DNA from 2 places in the Streptomyces sp. NPDC043726 genome. Region 1 is predicted to be linked to the other one. Evidence: riboswitches for the same ligand, from Rfam matches in the RefSeq annotation. Region 1 holds a riboswitch; the other holds the start of a gene.

Region 1 (4,190 bases):
CGCCCGGACGTCCAGCACGATGGTCTCGCGCGCCCGTGACCAGTCGGATGTCCCCCAGTCGGCGCCGAGCGCCTGGGTGACGATGCCCCACACCTGGACGGGCGGCACCCGCACCGAGCCGATCGCGAGGCCCGCGGTGCCGGAGAGCATGAGCAGCACGGTCAGGACGGTCAGTGTCAGGGCCAAGGCCCCGGGACGGGTGCTCTGTTCGTCGGTGGGGCGCGGCCCGGCGGGCGCCTTCGTGACCGGTCCGGTCACCGGAAGCTCTTCGGGTGCAGTCCACGGGCGAGGTCCTCGACCGCGTACGCCGAGCGGATGCCGACCAGGGTGGCGGTGAGCGGCAGGACGACGAACCGCTTGTTCTTCACGGCGGGTACGTCGGCGAGGGCGGGCTGGGCGAGCAGGAACTTCTTCTTCTGCTCGACGCTTCCGGAGCCGGCGTAGTCGTAGATGGCGATGACCTCGGGCTTGCGTTCGACGACCTGTTCCCAGGAGACGTCGCCGAACACGTCGTCCAGGTCGGCGAACACGTTCCTGCCGCCGGCCAGCCGGATCAGCTCGGTGCCCAGGCTCTTGCCGCCGGCGGTGAAGGCGCTCTTGTCGCCGCTGTCGTAGACGAAGACGGACGCCGCGGGCTCGTCCTCGACGGCGGTGGCGGCCTTGTCGATACGGCCCTGGAGGTCGTCGACGAGCCTGCCGGCCCGGTCGGAGACGCCGAAGATCCGGCCCAGGGTGCGGATCTCGTCGTAGGTGTCCTCCATCGTCACCTGCTTCTTGCCGCAGTACTCGCGGTTGAGGTAGGTGTCGATGCCCGCGTCGGCGAAGGCCGTGCGGGAGCGGCCCTCCTTCTCGTCGAAGGCGCTGCCGTAGCCGCCGTAGACGAGATCGGGTTCGGCTTCCAGGACGGTCTCGAACGACGGCTCCCGCTCCGAGAGTTCGGGGATCGCCTCGTAGTCCTTCTTCAACTCGGGCAGGACGGCCGAGTCGGGGAAGGCGGTCCCCACCATGCGGTCCTTCAGGCCGAGAGCGAGCAGCAGTTCGGCCGGGTGCTGGTGGATGGTGACCACCCGCGACGGCGGCTCGTCGTAGGTCGTCTTCACACCGCAGTTGTCGATGGTGACGGGGAAGCCCTCGATCGAGGAGGCCGAAGCCTTCGCGTCCTCGGGGCCGTCGCCGGACGAGCCGCAGCCGGCGGTGAGCAGGGTCACGGTGAGGGCGACGGCGGCCGCAGCGGCGCGTACCGGCCGACGCCGGTGGGTCGCCGCGGAGGACGACTGGGCAGGGGAAAGCGACTGGAACACGTAAAGCCTCCTGGAGTCCGCGCTCCTCGGAAACGGGCCCGCGACAGGGCAGTGTCCTGACTCCCGGATCGACGTTCCCCCTGCCTTCCCACGCGGTGCGCAGTGGCATGTCGAGGGGTGCACTCCCCGGTCACAGTGGCGGGACCGTGCCGGACTCACACCGGCTTCCTGGTTCCCGTCGCGGCGATGACCTGGTGATATTACGTTCCTGTGAGACGGGAGCGAAAGGGCGTGCGGGTGTGATGCGTGCGCCCCTTCCGGCCGGGGCGGTGGCCGGGGTCCGCCGTGGTGGTGCCGTACGAGCGGATGTCATGATGGCGGACGACAAGGCGACGGCGGAACGAGGAAGCCGGTGTGAATCCGGCGCGGTCCCGCCACTGTGATCGGCGAGCGGATCCCGAACAGACCACTGCCCGGAGGCGGGTGGGAAGGCCGGGACGAGCACTGACCCGAGAGCCAGGAGACTCACGCGGTCGCTTCCTCAAGGTGAATGGGGCGGATTTCCCCAGGGAGGAGGGCTCGTCGGGATGCCCATGGAGGCTTCGCACGACGGCCGTGTGCCGTGCCGGGTCGTGGTGTGCCGTGACTGCTGCTGCGGCAGCCCGAAAGTGACGGGTGTCGACCACGGCGAGCAGAGCGCGCGCCTCGCCCAGGACGCGCCGGTCCGGATCACCGACTGCCTCGACGTGTGCGAGCAGGCGAACGTGATCGTCGCACAGCCCTCCGCCGAGGGCCGTGCCGCCGGCCGATCCCGCGGTCTGAACGCGTCCACCTGACACCGCTGTTCCGGGAGTTGACGTGAATCCACTGCGGCAGGCGCCCGCCCCCGCCGTCGCCGAAGCCCTCGCGGATGTCGCGCGGTTCGGCACCTTCTTCGCGGTCGAACTCGGCGGCCCGGACCAGGGATGGCACCCGGTCGAGGACACGTACGCCCGCGGCGCCGCCGACCTGGTGGCGGCCACGGCTCACCGTTACGACACCCGCGAAGTGCGCGTCGGCGCTTCCATCGTGCAGCTCGGACACGCCGCGCGCCTGTGGTCACCGGTGCTGGCCTGCACCGTCGCGCACGGCATCGTTCCGGACCTGACCGGGCTGCAACGCGCCCACAGCGGACCGGAGTTGCGGATCGCCGTCCCCACCGGCCGGTACGCGGACGGTAGCCCGCGTCTTGCCGAGGCGCTGTACGAGGTGGTCGTCCGCAGGCACCTGGATCGACTGGCCGCAGGACTCCGCGTCAAGGTGGCGCCCCGGCTCCTGGCCGGGAACGCGGCCTCGGCGCTCGTGGAGGCGGCTCGTGCTGTTCTGACGGCCAGGCCGGATCTGCGTGAGCCCCTCACCGACCTCGTGGGCGCCTTGCTGAACACCGGCCGACTCGCGGCCACCGGACACCTCACCGGGCCCAACCTCGGCTTCCGGCGGCGCAGTTGCTGCCTGTATTACCGGGTGCCGTCGGGAGCCAAGTGCGGGGACTGCGCGCTGGCCGGATGACGGAGGAGTGCTCGGCCGGGAAACGAAGAACCCCGCTTCCCGGCCGGGCGATGTCGATGTCAGGTCGTCGGCAGCTCCCCGCGGACCGCTCGGGCCGCCGTCACCAGGTTCTCCAGGGAGGTGCGGGTCTCGGGCCAGCCGCGGGTCTTCAGGCCGCAGTCGGGGTTGACCCACAGCCGTTCGGCCGGGATGGCCTCAAGGCCGATGCGCAGCAGCTCCGCCGCCTCCGCCGCGCTCGGTACGCGCGGCGAGTGGATGTCGTAGACGCCCGGTCCGGCCTCGCGCGGGTAGCCGTGCGCGGCGAGTTCGCGGGCCACCTGCATGTGGGAGCGGGCGGCCTCCAGGCTGATGACGTCCGCGTCGAGATCGTCGATGGCCTGCACGATGTCGCCGAACTCGGCGTAGCACATATGGGTGTGGATCTGCGTGTTCGGCCGCACGCCGGCGGTGGTGAGCCGGAAGGCCTCCGTGGCCCAGGCCAGGTACGCGGCACGGTCGGCGGCGCGCAGCGGCAGTGTCTCGCGCAGGGCGGGCTCGTCGACCTGGATCACCGAAGTACCAGCCGCCTCCAAGTCGTTGACCTCGTCACGCAGGGCCAGGGCGACCTGGCGGGCGGTCTCACCGAGCGGCTGGTCGTCGCGGACGAAGGACCAGGCGAGCATGGTGACCGGACCGGTGAGCATGCCCTTGACCGGGCGGTCCGTGAGCGATTGGGCGTACGTCGTCCAGCGCACCGTCATCGCCTCGGGACGGGAGATGTCGCCGGCGAGGATCGGCGGGCGGACGTAGCGGGTGCCGTAGGACTGGACCCAGCCGTGCTGCGTGACGAGGTAGCCGGTGAGCCGCTCGGCGAAGTACTGGACCATGTCGTTGCGTTCGGCCTCGCCGTGCACGAGGACGTCCAGGCCGGCCTTCTCCTGGAAGGCGACGACCTCCTGGATCTCGGCCCTGACCCGCTCCTCGTAGCCGGCCGTGTCGATCCGGCCCGCCCTCAAGTCGGCGCGCGCCGAACGCAGTTCACCGGTCTGCGGGAACGAGCCGATGGTCGTGGTCGGCAGCAGCGGCAGGCCCAGGTGGGCACGCTGGGCGGCGGCGCGTTCGGCGTACGGCTGGGCGCGGCGCGCGTCGGCCTCGGTGACCGCCCCCGCGCGGGCGCGCACGGCCGGGTCGCGGGTGATCGGCGAACCCGCGCGGGAGGCCAGGTCGGCCCGGTTGGCGGCGAGTTCCGCGGTGATCGTGTCCGTGCCGCGGGTCAGTGCCCTGGTGAGGGTGACGATCTCGGCCGTCTTCTGCCGGGCGAAGGCGAGCCAGCGCCGGATCTGAGGCTCGATGTCCCGTTCCGCGGCCGCGTCCAGGGGCATATGAAGGAGGGAGCAGGAGGCGGCGACGTCGACCCGGTCG
Region 2 (4,190 bases), on a different contig from region 1:
CGGCGTGAACGGCGTCGCACTCGCCGTCTTCATCTTCTTCTTCCTGGCCGTCACGGTCATGGGCTTCCTGGCCGCGCGCTGGCGCAAGGCCGAGAACGAGCACAGCCTCGACGAATGGGGCCTGGGCGGACGGTCGTTCGGCACCTGGGTCACCTGGTTCCTGCTCGGCGGCGACCTCTACACGGCGTACACCTTCGTGGCGGTCCCGGCGGCGATCTACGCGGCCGGCGCGGCGGGCTTCTTCGCGGTGCCGTACACGATCCTCGTCTATCCGCTGATCTTCACCTTCCTGCCCCGGCTGTGGTCGGTCTCGCACAAGCACGGGTATGTGACGACCTCGGACTTCGTGCGCGGCCGGTTCGGCTCCAAGGGCCTTTCGCTGGCCGTCGCGGTGACCGGCATCCTGGCGACGATGCCGTACATCGCGCTGCAACTCGTCGGCATCCAGGCGGTGCTGGACGTGATGGGCGTCGGCGGCGGCGAGAACACCAACTGGTTCATCAAGGACCTGCCGCTGCTGATCGCCTTCGGTGTGCTGGCCGCGTACACCTACTCCTCGGGGCTGCGGGCCCCCGCGCTGATCGCCTTCGTCAAGGACACCCTGATCTACCTGGTGATCGCGGTGGCGATCATCTACATCCCGATCAAGCTGGGCGGGTTCGACGACATCTTCGCCGCGGCGAACGACAAGTTCACCAGCACCGGGGCGGGCGGTCTGGTCCCGGCGGAGGCCGGCCAGTGGACGTACGCCACGCTGGCGTTGGGCTCGGCGCTGGCCCTGTTCATGTACCCGCACTCGATCACGGCGACCCTCTCCTCCAGGAGCCGTGACGTGATCCGCCGCAACACCACGATCCTGCCGCTGTACTCCCTGATGCTCGGCCTGCTCGCGCTGCTGGGCTTCATGGCCATCGCGGCCGGGGTGAAGGTGGAGAACGGACAGCTGGCGATCCCGCAGCTGTTCGAGAACATGTTCCCGGACTGGTTCGCGGGCGTGGCCTTCGCGGCCATCGGCATCGGCGCGCTGGTGCCGGCGGCGATCATGTCGATCGCGGCGGCGAACCTCTTCACCCGCAACATCTACAAGGACTTCATCAAGCCGGACGCGACACCGGCCGAGGAGACCAAGGTCTCCAAGCTGGTGTCCCTGCTGGTGAAGGTGGGCGCGCTGGCCTTCGTCCTGACCATGGACAAGACGGTCGCCATCAACTTCCAGCTCCTCGGCGGCATCTGGATCCTGCAGACCTTCCCGGCGCTGGTCGGCGGCCTGTTCACGCGCTGGTTCCACCGCTGGGCGCTGCTGGCGGGCTGGGCGGTCGGCATGATCTACGGCACGGTTGCGGCGTACGGCGTCGCCTCGCCGACGCAAGCGCACTTCGGCGGTTCGTCGAAGGAGATCCCCGGCATCGGGGAGATCGGGTACATCGGCCTCACGGCGTTCGTGCTGAACCTGGTCGTCACGGTGGTCCTGACCTTCGTCCTGAAGGCGGCGAAGGCCCCCGAGGGCATCGACGAGACCAGCCCCGAGGACTACACGGCGGACGCGGGCGACCCGGGCGTGCAGAAGGAGCTGTCGCCCCTTCATTGATACGGAGCCGTTCCGCAGCGGGCCGCCGAAATTCAGGACTGTCGGCGGCCCGTTGTCGTACACACTCGATCACATGGACTTCCGGATCCGCGCGGCGGAACCCACCGAATACGACGAACTCGGCGAGATCACCGCCCAGGCCTACCTCCGGGACGGCCTGCTCACCTTCGGCGAAGCCGACTGGTACCTCGGCGAACTGAGAGACGTGGCCAAGCGGGCGGCCGCCGCGGACGTACTCGTCGCCGTGGAACAGGACCGCCTCCTCGGCGGAGTCACCTACGTCCCCTCCCCCGGCCCCATGGCCGACCTCGCCCGCCCCGGCGAGGCCGAGGTCCGCATGCTCGCCGTGGCTCACGAGGCCCGTGGCAGAGGCGTCGGACAGGCCCTCGTCCAGGCGTGCGTCGACCGCTCGAGCGCAGCGGGCGACCGCACCGGCGTCGTCCTGTCCACCCAGCCCCTGATGCACACCGCCCACCGCATCTACGAACGCCTCGGCTTCCGCCGCTCCCCGGAACGCGACTGGAACCCGATCTCGGACCACCCCGAGTTCACTCTCCTCACCTACGAGTTGACGCTCTGAAGTCGACGCGCGACACAACATCTGGGGGTGTCACCGCCGCCCGGCACAAGATGTATGCTCATGCTCGCTGTCGCCGCAGGGGAATCCGGTGTGAATCCGGAACTGTCCCGCAACGGTGTACTTGTGCACATCTGTGCACATGGTCCAGTCCGAGGACCTGCCGACAGTGCGCCCGGCCGTCCGGTCCGGGTGACTGACGTCCGGGCCTCGTGGAGTGGGCCGGTGGACGCGACGCCCCGTGCGCTCGTGAGCTGCCTCCTGCCCTCCGCAAGGCCCCGTGCCGAGCGAGGGAGAGCCCCACGTGACCATCGCGCCAGCCGATCCGGCTTCAGCCGTCCCGACCGTCGAGGACGCCCCGGGCACCGCCCTGCTGCGGACCCTGACCCAGCTGACCGCCGACCTCCCCGACGCCGACCCCGGCCGGGTCGCCGCCGCCGCGCTGCGCGGCCGGTCCGCGCGGGCCGACGAGGCGGAGCTGCGCGAGCTGGCCACCGAGGCCGCGGCCGGGCTCATCTCCGAGGACCCCGCCTACAGCAGACTGGCCGCCCGGCTGCTGACGGTCTCCATCGCCGCCGAGGCCGCCTCGCAGGGCGTCACGTCCTTCACCGAGTCCGTCGCGGTCGGGCACCGCGAGGGGCTCATCGCCGACCGGACCGCCGAGTTCGTCCGGATCCACGGCGCCCGGCTCGACGCGCTCATCGACACGGGCGCCGACGACCGCTTCGGCTACTTCGGTCTCCGTACCCTGCACAGCCGTTACCTGCTCCGGCACCCCCTCACCCGCAAGGTCGTCGAGACGCCGCAGCACTTCATGCTCCGCGTCGCCGCCGGTCTCGCCGAGGACGACACCACCAGGTCGGTGGACGAAGTCGCCGCGCTCTACGGGCTCATGAGCCGCCTCGACTACCTCCCCTCCTCCCCCACGCTCTTCAACTCCGGCACCCGGCACCCCCAGATGTCGTCCTGCTACCTCCTGGACTCGCCGCTGGACGAGCTGGACTCCATCTACGACCGCTACCACCAGGTCGCCCGGCTCTCCAAGCACGCCGGCGGCATCGGTCTGTCGTACTCCCGTATCCGCTCCCGGGGTTCGCTGATCCGCGGCACCAACGGGCACTCCAACGGCATCGTCCCGTTCCTCAAGACGCTCGACGCCTCGGTCGCCGCCGTGAACCAGGGCGGCCGGCGCAAGGGAGCCGCAGCGGTCTACCTGGAGACCTGGCACTCCGACATCGAGGAGTTCCTGGAGCTGCGCGACAACACCGGTGAGGACGCCCGGCGGACGCACAACCTGAACCTCGCGCACTGGATCCCGGACGAGTTCATGCGCCGGGTAAACGCCGACGAGCAGTGGAGCCTCTTCTCCCCGGCCGACGTGCCCGAGCTGGTCGACCTGTGGGGGGACGAGTTCGACGCCGCCTACCGCAAGGCCGAGGCGGCGGGGCTCGCGCGCAAGACCATCCCCGCCCGCGATCTGTACGGCCGGATGATGCGCACCCTCGCGCAGACCGGCAACGGCTGGATGACCTTCAAGGACGCCGCCAACCGCACCGCCAACCAGACGGCCCTGCCGGGCCATGTCGTGCACTCCTCCAACCTCTGCACGGAGATCCTGGAGGTCACCGACGACGGGGAGACGGCGGTCTGCAACCTGGGCTCGGTGAACCTCGGTTCGTTCGTGGCGGACGGTGACATCGACTGGGAGCGCCTGGACGAGACCGTCCGCACGGCCGTCACCTTCCTCGACCGGGTCGTCGACATCAACTTCTACCCGACCGAGCAGGCGGGCCGGTCCAACGCCAAGTGGCGGCCGGTGGGCCTCGGCGCGATGGGCCTGCAGGACGTCTTCTTCAAGCTGCGGCTGCCCTTCGACTCGCCGGAGGCCAAGGCGCTCTCCACCCGCATCGCCGAGCGCATCATGCTCGCCGCCTACGAGGCCTCCGCCGACCTCGCCGAGCGCGAGGGCCCGCTGCCGGCCTGGGAGAAGACCCGTACCGCCCGGGGCGTCCTGCACCCCGACCA

Evidence for each region. A riboswitch is a leader RNA that binds a small molecule or an ion and turns the genes downstream of it on or off. The one in region 1 is predicted to bind cobalamin.
Region 2: another riboswitch for cobalamin. It lies ahead of AC068Z_RS00980 (ribonucleoside-diphosphate reductase subunit alpha); the one in region 1 lies ahead of AC068Z_RS34850 ((2Fe-2S) ferredoxin domain-containing protein).

The regions. Positions count from the first base shown of each region.
Region 1 is NZ_JBWKCI010000015.1:35,898-40,087, forward strand. It holds gene AC068Z_RS34840 (FecCD family ABC transporter permease) at 1-258, opposite strand, end outside; gene AC068Z_RS34845 (ABC transporter substrate-binding protein) at 255-1,301, opposite strand; cobalamin riboswitch at 1,331-1,511, opposite strand; cobalamin riboswitch at 1,606-1,784, shown strand; partial or broken gene AC068Z_RS34850 ((2Fe-2S) ferredoxin domain-containing protein) at 1,829-2,047, shown strand; gene AC068Z_RS34855 ((2Fe-2S)-binding protein) at 2,100-2,789, shown strand; gene metE (5-methyltetrahydropteroyltriglutamate--homocysteine S-methyltransferase) at 2,849-4,190, opposite strand, start outside.
Region 2 is NZ_JBWKCI010000001.1:208,043-212,232, forward strand. It holds gene mctP (monocarboxylate uptake permease MctP) at 1-1,588, shown strand, start outside; gene AC068Z_RS00975 (GNAT family N-acetyltransferase) at 1,662-2,168, shown strand; cobalamin riboswitch at 2,223-2,347, shown strand; gene AC068Z_RS00980 (ribonucleoside-diphosphate reductase subunit alpha) at 2,470-4,190, shown strand, end outside.